Regions from separate parts of the Lactobacillus sp. UMNPBX12 genome, predicted to be linked through region 1. Evidence: predicted binding sites of a transcription regulator. Region 1 holds the regulator's gene; each other region holds the start of a gene.

Region 1 (5,836 bases):
TGATGCATTTTTTAAGGAATACACTCAGGTTGATTTAACTGAAGAAAAGTGGCTTAAAGTTAAAAATGGAGCAGGTATTTCGCTTGAAACTAATGCGAAAAAAGTTGCACTACGATACAATAAAAAGGTGAAAGCAATTTATGAAAAAAAAGGAAAGCTTTATCGCCCAAGCTTAATGCTGTTGCAAAATGAATAAATGAAATGAAGGAATTAGCTGTGAAAATCGTTCATTTAACATATCCTGTTAAGGAAAATATTTTATCTACTAGAATTGTGCTTGCCCTTGGCTTTTTTGATGGGGTTCATTTGGGACATCAGCGCTTAATTAATCAGGCTAAAGAAATTGCATTACAGAAGAAATTGTCATTAGTTGTGTTGACCTTTGATCGACATCCTAAGGAAGTTTATGAGTCGAAACGAGATTTTAAATACTTAGAAACTTTGGAAGAAAAAGCTAACAAAATGGCGGAATTAGGAGTAGATTATTTGGCTGTTTTACCATTTACTAAAAATTTCAGTCAAATTTCTGCACAAGAATTTGTCGATAATGTAATTGTCAGATTAAATGCTGATACCGTTGTTGCTGGCTTTGATTACACTTATGGTCCTAAGAATATTGCAAATATGGCTAATTTACCCCAATTTTCCAAAGGGCGTTTTAATATTGTAGTGATGCCAAAGCAAACTTTTAACGGTAGAAAAATTGGCTCAACTGAAATTCGTCAAGCAATTAAGGATGGTCAGATGGAATTAGCCACTGAATTAATGGGGCACCATTATGTAATGAGTGGTATCATTGGGCATGGTAAACGAAATGGTCATAAGCTAGGCTATCCAACAGCTAATTTGATTTGGGCAGACCATAAGGTGATTCCTAAAATTGGAGTTTATGCTACCAAGACTAAAGTAAATGGTAAGTGGTATAACTCCATGACTAGCGTTGGCTATAATGTAACCATTAATCAGGACAAGAAGATATATATTGAATCTAATATTTTTGATTTTAATGAAGATATCTATGGTAAGCCAATGAAGATCAAATGGTATAAATATACCAGAGGTGAGAAAAAATTTGCCGGATTACCTGAACTGAAAGAGCAACTTGAACGAGATGAGCAAGAAATTAGGGCTTATTTTAAGCAAAAGGGTTAAGAAGCTACGTACTTTGAAAAAAGTGCGTATTTTTTTGAATAAAATTAGCAATCTACTTGATTTAGTGCTAATTTCTGGTATCATATTAACTGTTAGCACCTGAGAGATGTGAGTGCTAAAAGTGAGGGCGATATAATATGTTGACCGAGCGTCAAGAGCTTATTTTAAAAACAATAATTACAGACTTTACACAAAGTCATGAGCCAGTAGGTTCAAAGACCGTAATGAAGCAGTTGCCAATTAAAGTTTCAAGTGCAACGATTAGAAATGAAATGGCCGTGTTGGAAGAGCAGGGGTTAATTGAAAAAACTCACTCTTCAAGTGGTCGAATTCCTTCAAGCGAGGGCTATCGTTATTATCTTGATAATTTAGTTGAGCCGTTGCAATTACCAGAGTCTGTTTATAATACAATAGGAAGTCAATTAGATCGACCTTTTCATCAAGTAAATGAAATTGTACAAGAAGCTGCACGAATTCTGTCAGATTTAACTAACTATACCGCATTTGCGGAAGGACCTGAGAGTCATGATGTTAGAGTCACAGGATTTAGAATTGTACCGCTGTCTCAACGACAGATTATGGCAATTTTGGTTACAAGTGATGGTAACATTCAAAATCAGGTATATGCTTTGCCACATAATATTCACGGCGAAGAAATTGAAAAGGCTGTCCGCATGATTAATGATCAGTTAGTCGGAAAGAGCCTAAATGAAATCAACGTTTCGTTGCTAAGTGAATTAGCTAAAAACGAATTAGGCGGCGAACATGTGACTGAATTGCTTAGTTTAGTTGAAGATGTCGTAAAAGATGCAGCTAGTGAGCAGATGTATGTGGATGGACAGATTAATTTGCTCAATAATACTTCTGAACATGATGTAAATGACATTCGTTCTTTGTACGAGTTGATTGATCATAATAATCTGTTCACTAATTTAATGGATGCAAAGGTGGATCCAAAGTCTGGAAATTATCCAGTAAAGGTAAAGTTGGGATCTGAATTACCCAATGATTTATTAAAAAATTATAGTTTGCTGACAGCTGAGTACAGCGTTGGCTCCCATGGTAAAGGAACTATTGCTTTACTTGGACCAACGAATATGCCATATTCACAAATGATTGGGTTGCTTGAATATTTTAGAAATGAACTAGCTAAAAAGTTGCTTGATTATTACGGCAAGTTTCAATAAAGGAGGTTAGCCGTGAGTAAAGAAGAATTTCCAAGTGAAAAAAATCTAGAGCAAAAAGAAAAGACTTCTGAGCCTAAGGCTAAAAAAGAAGCCGATAAAGGTGAAGAAAAGAAGCAAGAAAAAAATAAACAAGATCAAAAATTAGCTAAAGAATTAGCTGATTTAAAAGATAAGAACAAGGATCTTGAAGATAAGTATTTGCGTAGTGAAGCAGAAATTCAAAATATGCAAAATCGCTACACTAAAGAACGTGCTCAATTAATTAAGTACGAATCTCAAAGCTTAGCGAAGGACATTTTGCCAGCAATGGACAATTTGGAAAGAGCCCTAAGCGTTGAGGCCGATGATGATGTGTCTAAGCAGTTAAAGAAGGGCGTGAAAATGACCCTGGATGCACTTGTGAAGGCAATGAAAGATCACGGTGTAGTTGAGATTGAGGCTGATGGCGTTAAATTTGATCCGACATTACATCAAGCTGTTCAAACAGTAGCAGCTGAGAATGATGATCAAAAAGATCACGTTGTTCAGGTTTTACAAAAAGGATATCAATATAAGGATAGAACACTAAGACCAGCAATGGTTGTAGTTGCTCAATAAGAGAGGAAGCTAATATATGTCAAAAGTTATTGGGATTGACCTTGGGACTACTAACTCAGCAGTTGCAGTTCTTGAAGGTAAAGAACCAAAGATTATCACTAATCCAGAAGGTAACCGGACTACTCCTTCAGTAGTTGCATTTAAAGATGGTGAAATTCAAGTCGGTGAGGTAGCAAAGCGTCAAGCTATTACCAACCCTAATACCATTGTTTCAATTAAGCGTCACATGGGTGAAGCTGATTATAAGGTTAAAGTTGGTGATAAGGAATATACACCACAAGAAATTTCAGCATTTATTTTACAATATATTAAGAAATTCTCAGAAGATTACTTGGGTGAAGAAGTTAAGGATGCTGTTATTACTGTTCCTGCTTACTTCAATGATGCTCAACGCCAAGCTACTAAGGACGCTGGTAAGATTGCTGGTTTGAATGTGCAAAGAATTATTAACGAACCAACTGCTTCAGCATTAGCCTTCGGTTTAAATAAAGACCAAGATGAAAAAGTCTTAGTATACGACCTTGGTGGTGGTACTTTTGATGTTTCTGTATTGCAATTAGGTGATGGTGTCTTTCAAGTATTGTCAACTAATGGTGATACTCATCTTGGTGGTGATGACTTTGATCACCGTATCATGGATTGGTTAATTAAGAACTTTAAGGATGAAAATGGTGTTGATTTGTCGAAGGACAAGATGGCAATGCAACGCTTAAAGGATGCTGCAGAAAAAGCAAAGAAGGACTTGTCAGGTGTATCAAGTACTCACATCTCACTTCCATTCATTTCTGCTGGCGAAGCTGGTCCATTACACCTTGAAGCAGATTTGACTCGTGCTAAGTTTGATGAATTAACTGCTGACTTGGTAGAAAAGACTAAGGTACCATTTGACAATGCATTGAAGGATGCAGGTCTTACTGTTAATGACATTGACAAGGTTATTTTAAATGGTGGTTCTACTCGTATTCCAGCTGTTCAAAAGGCAGTTAAGGAATGGGCTGGTAAGGAACCTGACCATTCAATTAACCCTGATGAAGCTGTAGCTATGGGTGCAGCAATTCAAGGTGGTGTTATCTCAGGTGATGTTAAGGATATTGTTTTACTTGATGTTACCCCATTGTCACTTGGTATTGAGACCATGGGTGGTGTCTTCACTAAGTTAATCGACAGAAACACTACTATTCCAACTTCAAAGAGTCAAATCTTCTCAACTGCAGCAGATAATCAACCAGCTGTAGATGTTCACGTATTGCAAGGTGAACGTCCAATGGCTGCAGACGACAAGACTCTTGGCCGCTTTGAGTTAACTGATATTCCACCAGCACCACGTGGTGTTCCTCAAATTCAAGTTACCTTCGATATCGATAAGAACGGTATTGTAAATGTATCTGCTAAGGATATGGGTACTGGCAAGGAACAAAAGATTACTATTAAGAGTTCATCCGGTTTATCAGATGAAGAAATTAAACGTATGCAAAAGGATGCTGAAGAACACGCTGATGAAGATAAGAAGCGTAAGGAAGAAGCAGACCTTAGAAACGAAGTAGATCAATTAATCTTTACTACAGATAAGACTTTGAAAGATACTAAGGATAAGCTCTCTGATAGCGATCGTAAGCCAGTTGAAGATGCTCTTGAAGCTTTGAAGAAAGCCCAAAAGGACAACAACTTGGATGAAATGAAAGAAAAGAAAGATGCTTTATCCAAGGCTGCTCAAGACTTAGCTGTTAAGTTGTATCAACAAAATGGTGGTGCTGCTGGTCAAGCTGGTCCACAAGCAGGTCCTCAAGGCCCACAAGGTGGTAATTCAAATAATGGCAACAACGGTGATGCCCAAGATGGTGAATTCCACAAAGTAGATCCAAATAAGTAATGGGTTTATAATTAAACAAAAGGAGAAAAGAACTACCCATTGAGTAGTTCTTTTCTTTTGAGAATACAAGGAGTTCAAATAGATGGCACAAGAAGATTACTATAAAGTACTTGGCGTAGATCGTGACGCCAGTGATCAGGAAATAAGTAGGGCATATCGTAAATTAGCCAAAAAATATCACCCAGATTTAAACCATGAACCTGGAGCTGAAGAAAAGTATAAGCAGGTTAACGAAGCCTATGAGGTTTTGCACGATAAGCAAAAACGTGCGCAATATGATCAATTTGGTTCTGCTGGTGTAAATGGTCAAGGTGGCTTTGGTGGTGGAGCTGGTCAAGGCTTTGGCGGTGCCGGATTTGATACTTCTGGCTTTGGTGATTTTGGCGATATCTTTGGCGATATTTTTGGTCAAGGCCGTCAACAGAGGGTTGATCCAACTGCACCACAACGTGGCCAAGATTTGGATTATCAATTGACAATTGATTTTATGGATGCCATTAAGGGCAAAAAGACCCAGGTCAGCTATACTCGAAGCGAAACTTGTGAGACTTGTGGCGGTAATGGTTGTGAAAAAGGTACACATCCAATTACCTGTGATAAATGTCATGGAACTGGTTATATGACAATTACTCAACAATCAATGTTGGGCATGATCCGTCGTCAAACCACTTGTGACAAATGTCATGGTCGTGGTGTGATTATTGAGCATCCATGTAAAACCTGTGGCGGTAAAGGAACAGTTGACCGTAAGAATACTATTGAAGTGGATATTCCAGCGGGAATCGACAATGGTCAACAACTTAGATATCAAGGCCAAGGCGAAGCAGGTATAAATGGCGGACCATATGGTGATTTATATATTAACTATCGAATTAAACCATCTAAAGATTTTGAGCGTCGTGGCCAGACTATCTATACAGAAGTACCAATCTCATTTGCCCAGGCTACTTTAGGAGATGAAATTAACGTTAAGACTGTGCATGGTGATGTAAAGCTAACTATTCCAGCTGGTACGCAACCTAATAAGAAG
Region 2 (5,836 bases), on a different contig from region 1:
GCAGAGAGATCAACTTGATTAAGTAAATCAGCTATTTGCTTGTCATTTACATCTACTTTTCTAATTTCATACGGGAAAATCAAATTATCTCTTACTGTTTGCCCAAATAAAGACGGCTGCTGAAAACAATATGAAACTTCTCTACGATATTGAACTGGATTTAAGAAGTTAATGTTTTTTTCTTGATATAGAATATCGCCTGAATTAGCACTAATTAAATTTGCAATCAATCGTAAAATCGTACTTTTTCCTGCACCTGATGGGCCAATTAAGGTTAGAAAATCGCCTTTATTAACCTTAAATGATACATCTTGCAATATTTGTTTTTTATCTGCACTATATTGGATATGTTTTAATTCTAATATTTTCATTCTTTTGCCTAACTAAATAACTCATTTTTCTAATTATACAACTAAAAAAATAAAGGAAATCCAATATTTTCATTGAATTTCCTTTATTTAAATTAATATCGATAATGATTACTTAGTCAACTTTTGTTTACTTTCAAGTAATTCAGCACGTTGAGCTAAGTTCATGTATAACTTGTTGTTGTAGGTTGCGATACCTTCAATTTCACGACCAGTGTGGTATTGGTAAGTATCCTTAACTTCACCATCAGTTGCAATCTTAGCAATTACGTCATTGAATGCAAGGTAGAAGTTATTGTTCTTGGCATCATAAGTAAACCCTTGAGTGTATGTGTTTGCTACAATGCCACCCTTAGTTGCACCTACCATAGTTGGATACCAGTTATCGCCTTTGCGGTTGAATTCCCAGTATTCAGTTTGGTCTTTTTCTTTATTATAAAGAGTTGTGTAAAGCTTGTGATCATTTACAACAACACCATTATTGAAGTAACGACCGTCTGAATCACTACCGTTCCAGCATTTAATAGTCCAAATCTTGTTAATGCACATATCGCTCTTCCGAATTTGGATTAACTCTTCAGACATATTGCTCTTGTATGAAACCTTATTATTGTTATTTAGAACGTAAATGTATTTATCAGTTGAGCCCATTGCTTGACCGTGACCAATTGGAATATATGGACTAACTTTAATGTTCTTAACGTAAGAATTGAACTTCTTTTGGCTCATATCAAGTAAGTATTGTCCGTTAAATGCATTGGTTAAATGGTTAAGATTATATCCTACAATATGACCATTGCTAATCAGGGTACTACTTAATAAACTAGTGTACAACCAGCCATTTGACATGGTAATTCCTTCAGGAATATGACCTACACGGTTAATATAGTCATCATTTTTAATGTCACGGTAAACACTTAATAAAACTGGTTGGAAGAAGCGAGTAGTGAAATCTAATTTTCCGCTTTCACTATCATAAGCATGCTTATTCTTATCAGGAGTAAAATCAGTCTTAGTTACATAGTTAGCAGAACTGCCGTAGTAAGTCTTCCAGGATTTCAAATCGCCGTTAAATGGCTTAGCTTGGACGCTATCAGCATCAGCAATTCCTTCCTTAGTACTCTTTCTGACAGTTACCTTAACAGTTGCCTTTGCTTTACCATAGCTATATTTAACATTATAGGTACCTGGAGTTGAGCAATCGATTGCATCTTCTGAAATCTTAATATCTGCTGTATCAATTACAGTACCCATATAATTGGTTACATAACTTACTGCATCAGTTGGATCAAAATCGTAGTGACTATTTTGTACTAAACTGATAGTCTTTGGTACAGCGATAGCATCTCTTGTAAAGTAGTTTTGGTTAACATAACCAACTTTACGACCATTTACATAAATACGCCAATAAGTTGCATCCTTTGTCTTAATTCTCTGGTCAGATTGAATATGAGCATATTGATAATCGCTAGCATCAGCAATCTTACCACTAGGTTTACCATTACTAATCTTTTTATAAACAGGATAATTCTTATTGCTACCTACTTTAACCATTAAGTCATAAGAAGTACTTGTTTGAGATGGTCCCTTCTTCGCACTGGAATCAGTCTTAGCAGTATCTGTATTACTATCAGTAGTTTTAGAATTATCTGCAAATACTGCATTTGTAGAACCAATTAACAAACCAACACCCAGTGCTACAGCTGAAGTAGCAGTTAAAATTTTATTTGAATACTTCAAACCTATCCTCCGTATCTTATATTTTGCATTTTACTTTTATATTATAATATATAAACACTGTTAGCTAAAATACATTTTTATTACCATTGTTACCATTGAGCTTCTTTATTTGACACTTTCATTACGAAGTGATTTAATTAGCACTGTACTTGAAAGAGTGCTAATTAATACGAAATCAATTAGGAGGCAAATTTATGCTAGTACCTACAGTTATTGAACAAACTGCTCGTGGTGAACGTGCTTATGACATTTACTCACGCTTATTAAAAGACAGAATTATCATGCTTAGCGGTGAAATTAATGACCAAATGGCTAACTCAATCATCGCTCAATTACTCTTCCTTGATGCTCAAGACAATACCAAGGATATTTCACTTTATATCAACTCACCAGGTGGTGTAATCACCTCCGGCTTAGCTATCATGGATACCATGAACTTTATTAAGTCAGACGTATCAACTATTGCAATTGGTATGGCAGCTTCAATGGCTTCTATCCTCTTGACTAGTGGTACTAAGGGTAAGCGTTTTGCACTTCCTAACTCAACTGTTTTAATTCACCAACCATTAGGTGGTGCTCAAGGTCAACAAACTGATATCCAAATTGCAGCTAACGAAATTTTGAAGAGCCGTAAGAAGATCAACGAAATTTTGCACGAAACTACCGGTCAACCTTTGGAAAAGATCCAAAAGGATACTGAACGTGACAACTACTTAACTGCTGAAGAAGCCAAGGAATATGGTTTGATTGACGAAATCATGGTTAATAAGAAGAAGTAATTAATTATTAAAAATTATTCACACTCTAAAAGTGTCTGGGAAAAAACTAACTTTCAGATACCAAAAGACGATCAATCCAACTCTTAATTTGAGTTGCTTGACCGTCTTTTTCTTGTTATTTTTATTTTTGTGTAAAGAAGATTGGTCCTTTGACCATCTTCTGTTCCAATATTTGCTTAAATTCATCATCATGAAGGCTATTCCCACATCAGTTTCAACCTTCTTTTTGCCTCTTAAATGAGTTCGACGCATGCCAAAAACGTTCTTCAAATGTCCAAAAACTGGCTCCACATCATACTTTCTCTTGCTGTAGATGTACCTGCCTTCAGGACTTTGGAGAACTCCTTTAGCTTTTTCTTTTAAGTATTGCCAGTTAGGATTATAGCGAACCTGCCGCTGGCGTCCGCTCTTGGTTTTGGCTAAACGCTCTAATTCTGGCGTTAATTGAAATTTATCCGCTTCGTAAACCTTAAAATCGCGAACCTGACCAGTCGATTTATCTTTACGCCGACTATAACATTTGAAGCTAAACCTAACGTCGTTTTGATCAAGGTAGTAATCGTCTTCTTCATCATAGAACCAGTTGGCTAGCTTAGTTGGATCGTTTTTGTACTTTCTAGTTTGTTCCTTTTCGTACATGGTATAAGGGATATAGTACTGCTTGTCTGAATATTCTTCTTCAAGCATTGAGTAGTTGTACTCGCTGCCGTAGCCAGCATCGGCGACGATCTTATCGAACTTGTCCATTGTCGTCATCTGTTTTAAAAAAGGCTCTAGCGTCTTAAAGTCAGTCGGATTGGGATACAAAGCAAAATCGACTACGTATTGATCCGTTGTAGCGACTTGGATATTATAGCCTGGCTTGAGCTGGCCGTTCTTCATGTGGTCTTCTTTCATATGCATGAACGTCGCATCGTGGTCGGTTTTAGAGTAGCTATTTCGCCCAGCAAAGACTTCTTCTGCCTCTTCATACTTCTTCATTCTAGGCACGTAGTCTTTTCTTAGCTTATGAAGCAGCTTTTTTAGAGCTCGTCTTTTTGCTTTTCTAGCCGAGCCGCCAGGAATGGCTTTAGGCTCTTGGGCAATCTCTTCAGTCAGTTTTTCAATTTCAGCTTCCGTTTCTTGCGCTAGCTCCGTCAACCCCTGACTGGTTTGTACTTGCTCTTTTGCCATTGCTTTGACGACTTCTTTGGCAATCAGTTCATCATATAGTTCAACTGCTTGACCTTTGAGCTTTTCATGATACTTTTCAACTGCCTTGCGCCAGACAAAGCTATAGCGATTGGCATCGGCTTCGATTTTCGTGCCGTCGATGAAGATAGCCCCTTCGTTGATCAAGCCTTCTTGTTCCAGTAGGTTGGTAAAGTAAAGAAAGCATTTCTTGACCAATTCGTTGGCGTGGTCGCTCGATCTAAAATTATTGATGGTATGGTATGAAATCTGCTGGTGCTCAGCCAATACCATCATTGGTAGATTTTCTTCTAACATCAGCGCAATTTTTCTGCCTGAGAATACTCTGCGAGAATAAGCAAAAAGCAAGATCTTAAGCATCATAGCAGGGTGATAGGCAGGACGCCCGGTTTTGGCAGAATCGCCCAATAGGACGTCTTCTGGAATCGAATCGACGAACCAGCCGATCACTGTTGCCAAGTGATTGTTAGGTATAGTAAAGTCTAAATTAAGTGTTAAAGCAGTCTGGCCTGTGGTATAATTTTGATACATTGAGATTGTCTTCTTTCTTTTTATACTGTAGCGATTTAATAATATCAAGGAAGGCAGTTAAAGTATAGAAAAAGAACGATGAAATCGAAAAGGAAATCATCGTTCTTTTTTCATGTCTTAGGAATTAGTTTTTTCCCAGACACTTTTTCTTATTCTCTTAAACTCTCAGCTAACTCATGTAGTTTCTTAAATCGGTGATTAACTCCTGACTTCGAAATCGGACCATCCGGAATTTGATTAGCTACTTCCTTTAAAGTTAATTCTGGATGCGCCAATCTAAAACGCGCTAAAACTTGCAATTTCTCTGGTAGATCATCTAAGCCGTTTTCTTGTTCAATCAGCTGGATGTCTTCTACCTGCTTAGCTGAAGCTGAGGCTGTTTTTTTCATATTCGCGGTATCACAATTAACCAAGCGATTAACCGAATTTCGCATATCTCGCATAATACGCAAATCTTCAAAGTTAAGCATTGCATTAAGTGCACCCACTATATGCAAAAAGTCGCCAATTTTTGCGGCTTCTTTTAAATAAACAATATAGCCTCTTCTACGTTTAGTTGCTTTAGCATTTAAATAAAAATAATTATTCATCAACTTACATAAATCCTCATTATGGTCCTCATAAGTTGAATAAATCTCCAAGTGATAACGACTCGTTTCTGGATTATTGACACTACCTCCGGCTAGAAATGCACCGCGTAAATAGGACATTGCTCCTTCACGTGAAGTCATAATTCTCTGAGGAATTCGCGTTACCAAACCTTTTTCAGGATCCCAGATTTGTAAGTTTTCTAGGATTTCTTGTACCTTCTGATTCAATCGTACCAAATATTGATTATTTTTTTTCAATTTCATCTTGCGCGAGACAATCAGCAATGGCTCAATACCATAAGCAATCTTAATCAGCTTAAAAATTCGTCGAGCAATCGCAGGATTTTCTGTAGTGATATCTAGGCTAAATTGATGATCGTGCAAGTTTAATACACCATTCATTCGCAAAAAAGCAGCTAACTCTGCTTTGGCATGCTCTGGATGCACCTCAAGCGAAGTTAGCTCCTTTTTGACTTCACTAGCATAACTAGCCATCATTTTCCTTCATTCTTTTACGTGACATTGATTCAAATGCCAGATTAATAATTTCTTTTCCTACCTTTTCACCATCATGAAATACCAATCCATGACGTTGATCGATAAAGTCATCAGTAATGACACGGCAGTTTTGCTTTCT
Region 3 (5,836 bases), on a different contig from region 1:
TAATTTTGATATCACTTTGCCAGATCGTTTTTGGTATGCGGGAGCATTTGTCAGTCGGGGGATGGTTCGGGTAACCTTCGGCTTATTTGGTATTTATGCGGCTTATTTTGCGGCACGTTATACTGCGCGTTTATACCGTAAAGATTCAACCATGGCCGGGATGACGGCTGTCATCGTTATCATGTTTTGTGCTTATGCCAATAATTTAGCTAATAATGCCAGCGATCATTCACCATTTTCTTCCAGTGTTTTAAAAATTAATGCTGTCTTGCTGGCCTTGTTAATTGGCTATGGTGTAGGGCAAATTTTTCATTGGCTAGGAAAGGAACACAAGCCAGTCGATTTTGAACATGCCGCTAGAATTAAGGAAAGAGCCTGGAATGCGTTTATCCCGACAATATTTGCAATTTTTTGTGGGATAGTTCTGGGGATTATAATTTATGAATTTCAAATCAAATTCTTGAATTCTAGTACTTTTAAAGGCCTAGTTACTCAAATACAGGAATCAAATAATATTTTGTTAATAGCTTTACTGACTATCCCAGTCTTTTTACTTAGCTGGATGGGAATAGGTTATCCTCTAGCTTCTTTGTCAACTACTTCTAATAGTATTTCAGCAGCAGCTAACTTAAATTTTGCCTTAAAACATGGGAGTGCTTGGAATGTACCATATAAGTATTTGGGTAGTTCTTTGTTTTATCCTTATGCAGAAATGGGTGGTGCGAGTATTGTTTTAGCGATGATTGTAATTATCCTAATTTATAGTAAAACTAAGGACAGTGAAAATATTGCCAAGGTTAACCTGCTTCCAGCAGCTTTTGGCTCAACTGGAGGCATGATGGTCGGGATGCCGATTATTTTAAATCCATTGTTACTGCCAGCGATTGTGATTATTCCAATTATTAATATTCTACTAGCCGCTGGAGCAATTTTTTGCCATTTAATTCAACCTTGTGCTTACCCCGTTTTAAGTGGGACACCAGGAATTTTGGTCTCTTTCTTTGGTTCTAATGGTGACTGGAGCAACTTGGTATTTTCTATTTTGTTATTCATTTTAGATATAATAATGTTTATTCCAACTATGAAATTAGGTTTGCGACTTGAAAGGGGACTAAAGGATTATGAAGAAAAGAATGATTAATTTAGTTCAAAATCCTAATTTTAAATGGTTGGCAATCGTCTTAGTCTTATTAGTAGCTTTGGCTATTCCGGGTTATTCTTGGATGAAGGCTGATAACCACGCTAGAGCTGAAAGACGCAAATCGCTTTTGTCACCAGTAATTATGATTCCAGGTTCTAGTGCAACGACTGAACGTTTTAACCAATTAGTGAAGCAGCTAAATCAGAACACACCGACTAAGCATAGCGTGCTTAAAATTAAAGTTTCAACGAATGGAACGCTATCATATTCAGGCAAAATCAATAAAAACGACAACGAACCTTTCATTATTGTCGGTTTTGAAAATAATCACGATGGTTATAGCAATATTAAGAAGCAAGCCAGCTGGTTTGATCAAGCCTTTTATGCCTTATCAGAGAGCTATAAGTTTAATAATTTTAAAGCCTTTGGGCATTCTAACGGTGGCTTGATCTGGACCTATTGGTTAGAACATTACTACTGTTACTATTCTGATGAAATTAAAATCAAACGTCTGATGACGCTAGGAACGCCATATAATTTTGGTGAAAAAAATATTAATCATAAAACGCAAATGCTAGAAACCTTTATCAAGAACAAAGATAAACTACCGAAAAACTTGATTGTTTATTCCTTATCTGGTGGAAAAAATTATGAGTCTGATGGAATTGTACCAGAAGCTAGCGTAGCAGCCGGAAAATATATTTTTCAGAATCAAGTCAAGAGCTATACTGCAATGACAGTAACGGGTGTAGAAGCGGATCACTCGGATTTACCTCAGAATAAGCAGGTAATCAAAGTAATTAAACAGTATTTGCTTGAGCCGAGAAAGTTGAGCGAACCGCAAAATACTGGACAAGCAAAAGGGCAATAATAGAGGTAGGCAGAAATAGTTTATGGTAATAAACTTATTCTTATCTGTGGAAAACTTCCTTAAAATTAAACAGTTTTAAGCAAAATAATCATCAATTTTTGCCCATCTTAAGAAATTTTTTAGAATTTGTGAAGCACTACAAATGTTTATATTACAGCATTTGTGGTGCTTTTTTAATAAAAATCACAAAAAATAAAGAAGATGTGGAAAACTTTTGATTTTTAGCTTGCAATCTGTGGATAACATGCTATACTATTAAATGTAATGAGTTAGCACTCAGTAGCTTAGAGTGCTAAAGACGTAAATTTGAGATAGGGAGTGTTGCACATATGGCATACTTTAACAATGATTTTGATAACTTATTTAACGAATTGAATAGCTCATTCTTTAATGATGACTTTGGTAGCAGAAGAAATAGCAAAGGCAGTTCAGGTTCAATTCCAATTAATTACTCCAGCAGCATGGGTGCTGCACCACAAACAATTCAACAGAACCCACAACAACCCAATGAAAAGCCAATTGGTGTTGACTTAGTTGAGGAAGCTAAGAACAATAAATTTGACCCAGTAATTGGCCGTGACGAACAGATTGATAACGTAATTGAAATTCTTTCAAGACGTAAGAAGAATAATCCTGTTTTAATCGGACCTGCTGGTGTTGGTAAGACTTCTATTGTAGAAGGTTTAGCTGAAAGAATTGCTTCAGGCAATGTACCAGCTAAAATGGCTAACATGCATATCATTTCAGTAAATATTAATGACATGGTTGCTGGTTCAAGTCTTCGTGGTAGCTTTGAAGAAAGATTAAAGAAGGTTATCGATAAGGCCAAGAGCGATCCTAACATTGTTTTATTCATCGATGAAATTCACAACATCGTTGGTGCTGGTTCTACTGATTCAGAAAACAACAATGGGGATGCAGCTAACATCTTGAAGCCAGCTTTGGCAAGTGGTCAATTGAAGTTAATTGGTGCTACTACTACTAGTGAATTCCAAAGAATTGAAAAAGATCCAGCTTTATCACGTAGATTCCAAGCTGTTCAAGTTCCAGAACCATCTACTGATGTAGCTGTTAAGATTTTGGAAGGCTTAAAGAAGAAGTACGAAGACTACCACCACGTAAAATACAGTGACGACAGTCTTAAATTAGCTGTTGAATTATCAGAAAGATACATTCAAGGCCGTTACTTACCAGACAAGGCTATCGACTTGATGGATGAAGCTGGTGCTAAGAAGGCATTGCTTGTACAACCAACTGATGAAAAGAGCTTAAAGAACCAAATCTCAGCTCTTGAAGCTAAGAAGACTGAAGCTGCTAAGGCAGAGGATTACGACAAGGCTTCAGAAATTAAGAGTAAGATTGCTGAACTTGAGAAACAACTTAAGAATGTAGATTCTAAGAATACTCCAGAAGTAACTGAAAAAGACATCTACGCAATTATTGAACAAAAGACTAAGATCCCAATGAGTGAACTCCACGCTGATGAAGCTCAAAAGAACTTGGACTTAGCTAAGAAACTTAAGAAGAATGTTATTGATCAAGACAGAGCTATCGATGTAATTACTGACGCTATTGCTCGTAAGCAAATCTTCAAAGACAGCGACAGACCTACTGGTTCATTTTTACTCACTGGACCTACTGGTGTTGGTAAGACTGAGCTTGCTAAACAATTGGCAATTCAATTATTTGGTAACAAGGAACACTTAATCCGTTTGGACATGAGTGAATACCAAGACGAAATGGCAGTTAACAAGTTAATCGGTTCAGCACCTGGCTATGTTGGCTACGGTGAAGGTGGTCAATTAACTGAAAAGGTTCGTCACCAACCATACTCATTGATTTTATTTGATGAGATTGAAAAAGCTAACCCACAAGTCTTCAACGCATTATTGCAAATTATGGATGACGGTCGTTTGACTGACGCACAAGGTAGAACTGTTTCATTCAAGGATACTATCTTGATTATGACTTCAAATGCCGGCTTCTCAGACAAGTTGCTTGAAGATGGCAAGGTTGACCAAGACAAGTTAATCTCAGCCCTTGAAAACTACTTCAGACCTGAATTCTTGAACCGTTTGGACGCAATCGTTCCATTCAACTCACTTACTGAACAAGACATGGGCAAGATCATCAACATTTACTTGAAGAAGATGTCTCATGTTCTTGCTAAGAAGGGTGTAACGGTAGAAGTTTCAGACGAAGCTAAGGCATTCTTGGCAGAAAAGGGCTACGACAAGAAGTTCGGTGCTCGTCCACTTAGAAGAGTAGTTGAACAAAATCTTGAAACTCCAGCTGCTAAGTTGATCCTGAGAAAACCTGAAACTAAGAAGCTTGAATTCACTGCAGATGACAAGCACTTGTACTTAAACGGTGAAGCAATCTTCGATATTTCTCCAAAGATTGAAGAAAAAATTAAGGAAGACAAAACTAAAGCCGAAGATAAAAAAGAAGATTAATTAATAGTTAATAAAGAAAAAGAGGATATTTCCTAGGGAATATCCTCTTTTTGTGCAGAAATTGAATTAGTTTTGCATTTCTGCAAAGTTGTTTGATCTGAAATTAAAATAAGAGTATTATAAAAATATAAAAAATAAGATAATTATAAACTTTTAATTCGGTGAAAAAGTTCAGAAAAATTATGAGATACTTTAGGCAGATTAAGTACCTCAGGTAAGGAAACTATAAACAAAATTAATTCTTCATTATCTTTGTTTAGACGATAATAAAGAAGCTCTTTTAAGGAATTCATTTTGATTTGTAAGTAACTACTTAAGAAGCGGTATTGAATATGATTAAAAAAGATCTTCAATGAGGAATAATTATGAAGCAAAAATTTATATATCTTCGAGATATTTTTAAAGGGCACTCATCTTTGTGGCTAGGCTTAGTTATAGCTAGCGGTTTTACTGGCTTAGATGGCATTATTTCCCCCGCCGTTATGGGAATTCTTACGAATATTTTAACAAAACGTCAATTTAATCGAGTTTGGTTAGTTATTGCACTTTTCTTTGTGGCAATGACATTTACTAATATTGCTTTTTGGTTTTGGCAATATTTTAATTTAAAAATTATTCAAGTTGCTAATACCAAATTGCGTGCAGATGCTTATGATAAGTTTATTACTGCCAGTGATAATCGCGATGAATCGAAAGTAATTTCCTTTATAGATGTAGATGTAAAGCAAATTGAAAATCAGTTTATCAATGCGGTAGTAATGGTAATTTATTGCTTTGAGCAAGCATTGATCACTTTAATCTATATTCTTTATATTAATTCTTGGGTAGCATTGGTTTACCTTGTTTGTGGTTTTTTACCAACGGTTGTTCCCAGGCTTACTAAAAAATGGCTAGAAAAGGGAACCAAGAAGTGGTCCGCTAAATATAAGAAGTATAACTTAGAAGTTTCGGAAGGAGTTAAAGGTTTTCATCTGATTAATAATTATGGCGTTACAGCTAAGATGCAAAAGCTAATTACACATTCGCTTAAGCAAGAAGAAAATGCGTATTTTAAAATGAACTTGCATCAAGAAACTTCACGTTTATTATCAAATACCACTTATGTGATTTCAACAATTATTGCCCTATTAGTTAGTGTGTTGTTTATTATGAATGGTCAAATCACAGTTGGTGCCTTTATTTCGCTATATTTGGCAGCCGATAGGGTAACGAGTCCTATTTTGAGTTCTGTTCAGTTCTTGAATCAGATTAATTCGTCCACTCCACTTTTGGAAGCAGAGATTGATAAATCTAAGCAGCAGCAAATTAATAATTTAACTTATCAAAATCTATCTAAGGATCTTTTACTTGAATTTGATCACGCTAGTT
Region 4 (5,836 bases), on a different contig from region 1:
TAAAGCAGCAGCCATTTGGAATTGTCCACCATCACTACCAGCAAAGTCTAAGTCAGCCTTAACTTGACGTGAATCAAGTGGCATATCAGCACTGTCTAAGATTCTGTTGTAGAACATGTTGGCACGTTCAATCTTGTCCCAGAAAAAGTTGTAAGCTTGTGAGAAAGTGAAATCTTTAGCCTTGTATTTTTTACCAAAAGCATGACGTAAAACGTTCAAAGTTGCGAACAACCAGCAACGACCTGAATGCTTTTGATTAGTAACGTTGTTGGTGTCAAGTTCGGTTGAGAATACTCTGGTTAATTGTCCTTGAACACGGTCGTTATAAGATGCTTCAAGCACACCACTGCGTTGAGCTGCACGAGCAACGACTTTATTTTCAGGTTTTTTATTAAATTCGGCAGAGAACTTTTCTAGTTCCTGCACAGTTAATTCATGAGCCATAAAAAATCTCCTTTTTAATTTTATAATTTTTTTCTAAACTAACTCTATTTTAAAGCAAAATACAAGCGGGTTCAATTAGAACTCGCTTGTAGAGAATTATTAATCCGTTAACTTATTAGACCTCTTGCATAAACCTAATAAATTAATCAATTTTTATAGAATTGCCATCATCGCCGGCAGTTTCCTTAGGCAAAGTGATGGTCAATACACCATTATCATACTTTGCATGAATCTCACTTGCAACTACATTTGGTAATCTATAGCTTCTAGAAATACCGCCCTCACTTCTTTCCTTATGAATGATATTTCTATTTTTATCGCTAGTGTCCTTAAATGATTTTCTTGTGCCGCTGACATTTAACGTACCGTCATTATAGTTAACGTTGATATCCTGCTTATCCATGCCAGGCATGTCAATCTTAACTAGATAGTCCTTATCAGTTTCTGCAACATCAGATTGCATAATGTTTTCAATTTCATTATCGTCAAAGAAGTTTCTTGGAAAACCAAACCAATCATTCATTGCATCCATCATGTCGTTGCGCCGATTCATCATATCGTTTGCCATAAATAAAACTTCCTTTCATTTTTGTATTTGCTTAATTAGAATATAAGGAAAAGATCAACTCATTTCTTGATCTCTTTTCTCCTTACACTGTTTATTGTAGTCGCTTTTTATAGAAATGACACAAATTAGCACTCAAAAATGTATAGTGCTAATTTTAGACTGATAACGCTGCTACAATAACATTCTGAGATTGTAGATAATTATTACGTATAAAAAAATAAAGAAAGTTTGTGAAATAGAAATGGTATATTTTCAGAAAATGACTCCAGAAGGCTATCAACAAATTGAGGATGAAATTGCTCGATTAAAAAAAGATCGGCCACGTAGAATTAAAATTTTGCAGGCTGCACGAGCTTTAGGTGATCTTTCGGAAAATACTGAATATACTGAAGCAAAACGTGATCTAGGTCACTTACAAAGTCGTCTGCGTTACCTAGGCAAACAATTAAAGTATGCCGAAATTGTTAAAGCTGAAGATGATGGTAAGGTTGATCTAGGAAAGACCGTTGTGCTTAAGTTTGATGACGATGATGAAACAGAAGAATACAAAGTAGTTGGGCGAATGGAAGCGGATCTTGCTGCTGGCAAGGTTTCTTTTGATTCTCCATTGGGTCAAGCAATCATGAAAAAGGAGGCTGGTACAACAGCAACGGTGGCTGCACCAGCAGGTGAATATCAAGTAACGATTGTGGAAGTTAAATAAGTTGAGAACTATAATAAACTGTCTTTTTCTGGTATAATATGGGTTTTGTAGGATACAATTCAGAGTAGGAGTGAAGAATTTGAATACGCCACAATCAAGAGAGGGTAATGTGATCCGCTATGCCGTTTATTTAGCTGGCTATGTCGCTGTGTTTGCAGTAGTAAAGCTAGTTACTAGAAAATCTCCGGTTCATATTTGGGATTTGATTTTATTCGGCTTAGTTGCAGCCATGATTCTGTTGTTTTATGTTTATCGTTTCAATCGAGAGCAACGCTTTTTTGCCCGTGATTTTAAACTTCCATGGTTGGGCAGTTTGTCAACTGTTGTTCTATTAACATTAGTGATTACAGTTACACAGATTTCGATTTCATACTTACAATCATATGGCAGGATTAGTCATTATGATTTCCAATTGATATATGCCAAAAGTGAATCAGTTAACATGTTTTGGTTTTTAATCGTTGTCCAAGGAATTGTATTACCAATCCTACAAGAATTTTTGGCGACTGGCTTTTTGTTCAATTATGCTTTTCGGCGAAATACTAAGCAAGTTGCAATTATGGGGATCATTGTTTCAGGTCTGATTTATAGCTTACTGAACTTTCAAAATTCAGTAGTACTCTTTATTATTGATGCAATTTATGGCATGGTGTTTGCTTGGAGCTATATGTACACACAAACATTATTGATGCCAATTTACTTAGCTGTAGTTAGTGGCGTACTTACAGTGATTATGATTTAAAAACAAAAGGATGAGAAAAATTCTCATCCTTATTTTTGTATAAAAAAAGCGGATAGCGTGAATCGAACCCGCATCTACAGCTTGGGAAGCTGTCGTTCTACCATTTAACTATACCCGCAATATGTTTTTATTTTAGCATTTTTTCTATTTGAAGATCAACACTTTTACGATCAATTAAGCTGGTAAAATTTTGAAAAAGCCAGCGGCGTAGTTCGTTGGGCATAACAACTAGAGGCATTCTATTATGGATTGGCGCCATATCTTTGTTAGGCGCGGTAGTAACCATTGAAAAATAATCCTGATCATAAATACCTGCAATTAAGGTAAGTGGTTGATTAGTGCGGAAGGCGTAGCGATCATGGTATTTACGACCGTTTTCAGCAATATGGGTAGTTTTAGCGTATTCAAAGAATTTTTCGGTTAAGATTAAGCAACGTTGCTTGGCAAAGGATTTGTCCCACATTGAAGGCGCTGAATCATAAAATCGCTCAATTCTAGCGTTAAATAATGGCTTTTTTGGATCAACGGGACTTGGATAGCCCCATTTTTTTTTGCTTAATTGCAATTGACCATTTTGATAAAGCAAAACAGGTGCTACTTGGTTAGGAAAAATATCTTGTGCTTGAATGTCAAAATTTGGTGTAACTAAGGGCAGGTCAAGATCGCTTTTGAGATATTGTTGAATTTGTTTTAAATTAGGTAAACGAAACTGGTTGCACATACGCATTTCCTTTCTTTAGGGCTAGTTTAATCATAGCCTATTTTTTGTTAAAATTAGGTAATTAAACAATTAATATTAATAAAAAAATAAACTTAAAAATTAGAAAAGAGCAAAAAGATGACGAAAGAAATTTTATTAACTGGTGACCGTCCTACTGGTAAGCTGCACATTGGTCACTATATCGGTTCATTAAAGAATAGAGTAAAATTACAAAATTCAGGTAAATATGATCCATATATTATGATTGCGGATACACAGGCTTTGACCGACAATGCTCGTAATCCGGAAAAAATTCGCAATAGTTTGATCCAAGTAGCTTTAGATTACTTAGCTGTTGGTATTGATCCAGCTAAATCAACTATTTATGTTCAATCACAAATTCCTGCTCTATTTGAATTGACTGCTTACTACATGGATTTAGTAACTGTGGCTCGGCTTGAAAGAAATCCAACTGTTAAGACAGAAATTAAGCAAAAAGATTTCAAAGACTCTATTCCAATTGGCTTTTTAAACTATCCAGTTTCTCAAGCTGCTGATATCACCGCTTTTAAAGCAACCGTTATTCCTGTTGGAGATGACCAGGAACCAATGTTGGAACAAACACGTGAAATCGTTAGGACTTTTAACCGTGTTTATAATTGTGATGTTTTGGTTGAACCTAAAGGTTATTTCCCACCTAAAGGTCAAGGACGTTTGCCAGGACTTGATGGTAATGCGAAGATGTCGAAGTCACTTGGCAATGCGATTTATCTTGCTGATGATGCAAAGACAGTTCAAAAGAAAGTTATGTCAATGTACACGGATCCTAACCATATTCACGTTGAAGACCCTGGTAAGGTTGAAGGTAACACTGTCTTTACATATCTTGATGTCTTCGATCCAGATAAGGACAAGGTGGCAGAACTTAAGGCAGAATACCAAAAGGGTGGCTTAGGTGACGTTAAGATTAAGCGTTACTTAAACAAGGTCCTTGAAGCAGAGCTTGCACCAATTCGTGAACGTCGCGAAAAGTTTGCTCAAGATGAAGATGCGGTTTATGAAATGCTTCTGGAAGGTTCAAAAAAGGCTAATAAAGTGGCTAATGCAACACTTGAACAAGTCCGTGACGCAATTGGTTTGAACTATTTCAAGAATAGATAAGGCTGAGGTAAAGTTATGCACGATCGAATTCCTTGGAAACAATATTTTATGATGCAGGCGCTAGTAATTGCGCAACGCTCTACTTGTAATCGCGCATTAGTTGGTAGCGTCTTAGTAAAAAATAATCGGATTATTGGCACTGGTTATAATGGTTCCGTTTCAGGACAACCGCATTGTGACGATGTGGGTCATCAAATGGTTGATGGTCACTGCGTTAGAACTATTCATTCAGAAATGAATGCGATCATTCAGTGTGCTAAGTTTGGTGTTTCTACAGAAAATACTGAGATTTATGTGACACATTTTCCTTGCTATAATTGCTGCAAATCCTTGTTGCAGGCAGGCGTGAAAAAAATTAACTATTATTTTGACTATCGCGATAATCCATTGGCGATGCAACTACTTCATGATAGCGAGGTGCCTTATGAACAGATTAAGATTAATCGCAAATACGTGGAAAGCTTGGCCCATAAACTTGAAGAAGACGAGAATTAATTTAATTTGGTTAATGGGACTAGTAACTGTATTTTTAATAACGACAGGATTTGTCCAGCCAAATATTGAAGATCATGCTCATATTTTAGATAAAGAAACTCGCACTTTGGTTACGGAAAAAAATAATCGCTATTTTCAGACTAAAGAACAACCGCAAATTGTCGTTATAACGGTTAAAAGGCTGAATAAGTTAACACCTAAGATGCTAGATCATTCTAAGCGAACGGTCTTTATTGTGGTAGGACAGAAAGGTAAAAAGCGTAATGTGCAAATTTATTCAACTAAAGATTTGCATAGTGCCTTCACCGAGGTCGCTCGGGGCAATATCTTGCGTGCTGAAGTAGATAAATTGCGTAGTCAAAATAATGCAACTTTTAACAAGGGAATTCGCTTCGTCTTTCGGGCATGTGCGACTAGAGTTGATCAACAATATCAATATGCACTTGATAAATATGATTTGACGCAAGCAGAACAAAATAAAGTCGCGCGTCCACATAGTGTAGCTTTACCAATCGCACTGGCACTGGCATTTTTAATTGCGGGAATTACTTATTTCTTGCGTAGATTTAGTCATCGTGATCCAATTTCTAAGAAATAGTCGGCTTGACTTATTTGCATTTTGTCCTTACACTTTTTGTAGACATAATTAGCGAAAAACTGTTAGGTGAGACTCCTACGTGAACACACGCTATCGCCCAGAAACATCCAGAGATGCCAACGGGTTAAATAGGTGTCGTCGACTTAAGGCGAGATCCAGATAGCTAGCATGTGCTTACGTCACGTAGTGTTAAAACTGAACGACGAGTATGACAGAGCCTTGTTTGGCAAAAGTCACCTGCAGAAATTACAGGTGGCTTTTTTGTTTTGCTTGTCCCAATTAAAGAAGGGAGCAAATGATGTTAAAAGCAGCTAGCAAGAAGCGATCGAATATTGATATTCAGAGTATTCAACGTATTGCACGTGAATCGCGTAGCGAAACACTAGCCAGATTGCAGGCGAGTGCGGAAGGGCTTTCTACTAATA

What was found. The regulator HrcA, encoded in region 1, represses chaperone genes, less so after heat shock. The targets are predictions, from matches to a motif close to TTAGCACTCNNNNNNNNNGAGTGCTAA.
Region 2: a site for HrcA is predicted at 2,246-2,272, ahead of clpP (ATP-dependent Clp endopeptidase proteolytic subunit ClpP). Genes of this name have one in related genera too.
Region 3: a site for HrcA is predicted at 2,282-2,308, ahead of CP363_RS03140 (ATP-dependent Clp protease ATP-binding subunit). Genes of this name have one in related genera too.
Region 4: a site for HrcA is predicted at 1,138-1,164, ahead of CP363_RS00180 (Hsp20/alpha crystallin family protein). Genes of this name have one in related genera too.

What each region holds. Positions count from the first base shown of each region.
Region 1 covers NZ_PCYY01000011.1:30,596-36,431, forward strand. Annotated here, with positions in the region: gene truB (tRNA pseudouridine(55) synthase TruB) at 1-196, shown strand, start outside; gene ribF (riboflavin biosynthesis protein RibF) at 202-1,152, shown strand; gene hrcA (heat-inducible transcriptional repressor HrcA) at 1,290-2,339, shown strand; gene grpE (nucleotide exchange factor GrpE) at 2,352-2,936, shown strand; gene dnaK (molecular chaperone DnaK) at 2,953-4,806, shown strand; gene dnaJ (molecular chaperone DnaJ) at 4,889-5,836, shown strand, end outside.
Region 2 covers NZ_PCYY01000017.1:36,221-42,056, reverse strand. Annotated here, with positions in the region: gene CP363_RS07640 (ATP-binding cassette domain-containing protein) at 1-371, opposite strand, end outside; gene CP363_RS07635 (SH3-like domain-containing protein) at 480-2,108, opposite strand; gene clpP (ATP-dependent Clp endopeptidase proteolytic subunit ClpP) at 2,303-2,887, shown strand; gene CP363_RS07625 (IS1182 family transposase) at 2,906-4,609, opposite strand; gene whiA (DNA-binding protein WhiA) at 4,759-5,694, opposite strand; gene yvcK (gluconeogenesis factor YvcK family protein) at 5,687-5,836, opposite strand, start outside.
Region 3 covers NZ_PCYY01000005.1:30,349-36,184, reverse strand. Annotated here, with positions in the region: gene CP363_RS03150 (PTS sugar transporter subunit IIC) at 1-1,141, shown strand, start outside; gene CP363_RS03145 (alpha/beta hydrolase) at 1,122-2,012, shown strand; gene CP363_RS03140 (ATP-dependent Clp protease ATP-binding subunit) at 2,342-4,468, shown strand; gene CP363_RS03135 (ABC transporter ATP-binding protein) at 4,834-5,836, shown strand, end outside.
Region 4 covers NZ_PCYY01000001.1:32,271-38,106, reverse strand. Annotated here, with positions in the region: gene CP363_RS00185 (C1 family peptidase) at 1-444, opposite strand, end outside; gene CP363_RS00180 (Hsp20/alpha crystallin family protein) at 587-1,012, opposite strand; gene greA (transcription elongation factor GreA) at 1,254-1,715, shown strand; gene CP363_RS00170 (CPBP family intramembrane glutamic endopeptidase) at 1,795-2,457, shown strand; tRNA gene CP363_RS00165 (tRNA-Gly) at 2,505-2,575, opposite strand; gene CP363_RS00160 (SOS response-associated peptidase) at 2,585-3,178, opposite strand; gene trpS (tryptophan--tRNA ligase) at 3,296-4,318, shown strand; gene CP363_RS00150 (deaminase) at 4,334-4,813, shown strand; gene CP363_RS00145 (TPM domain-containing protein) at 4,827-5,411, shown strand; M-box (ykoK) riboswitch at 5,463-5,626, shown strand; gene mgtA (magnesium-translocating P-type ATPase) at 5,710-5,836, shown strand, end outside.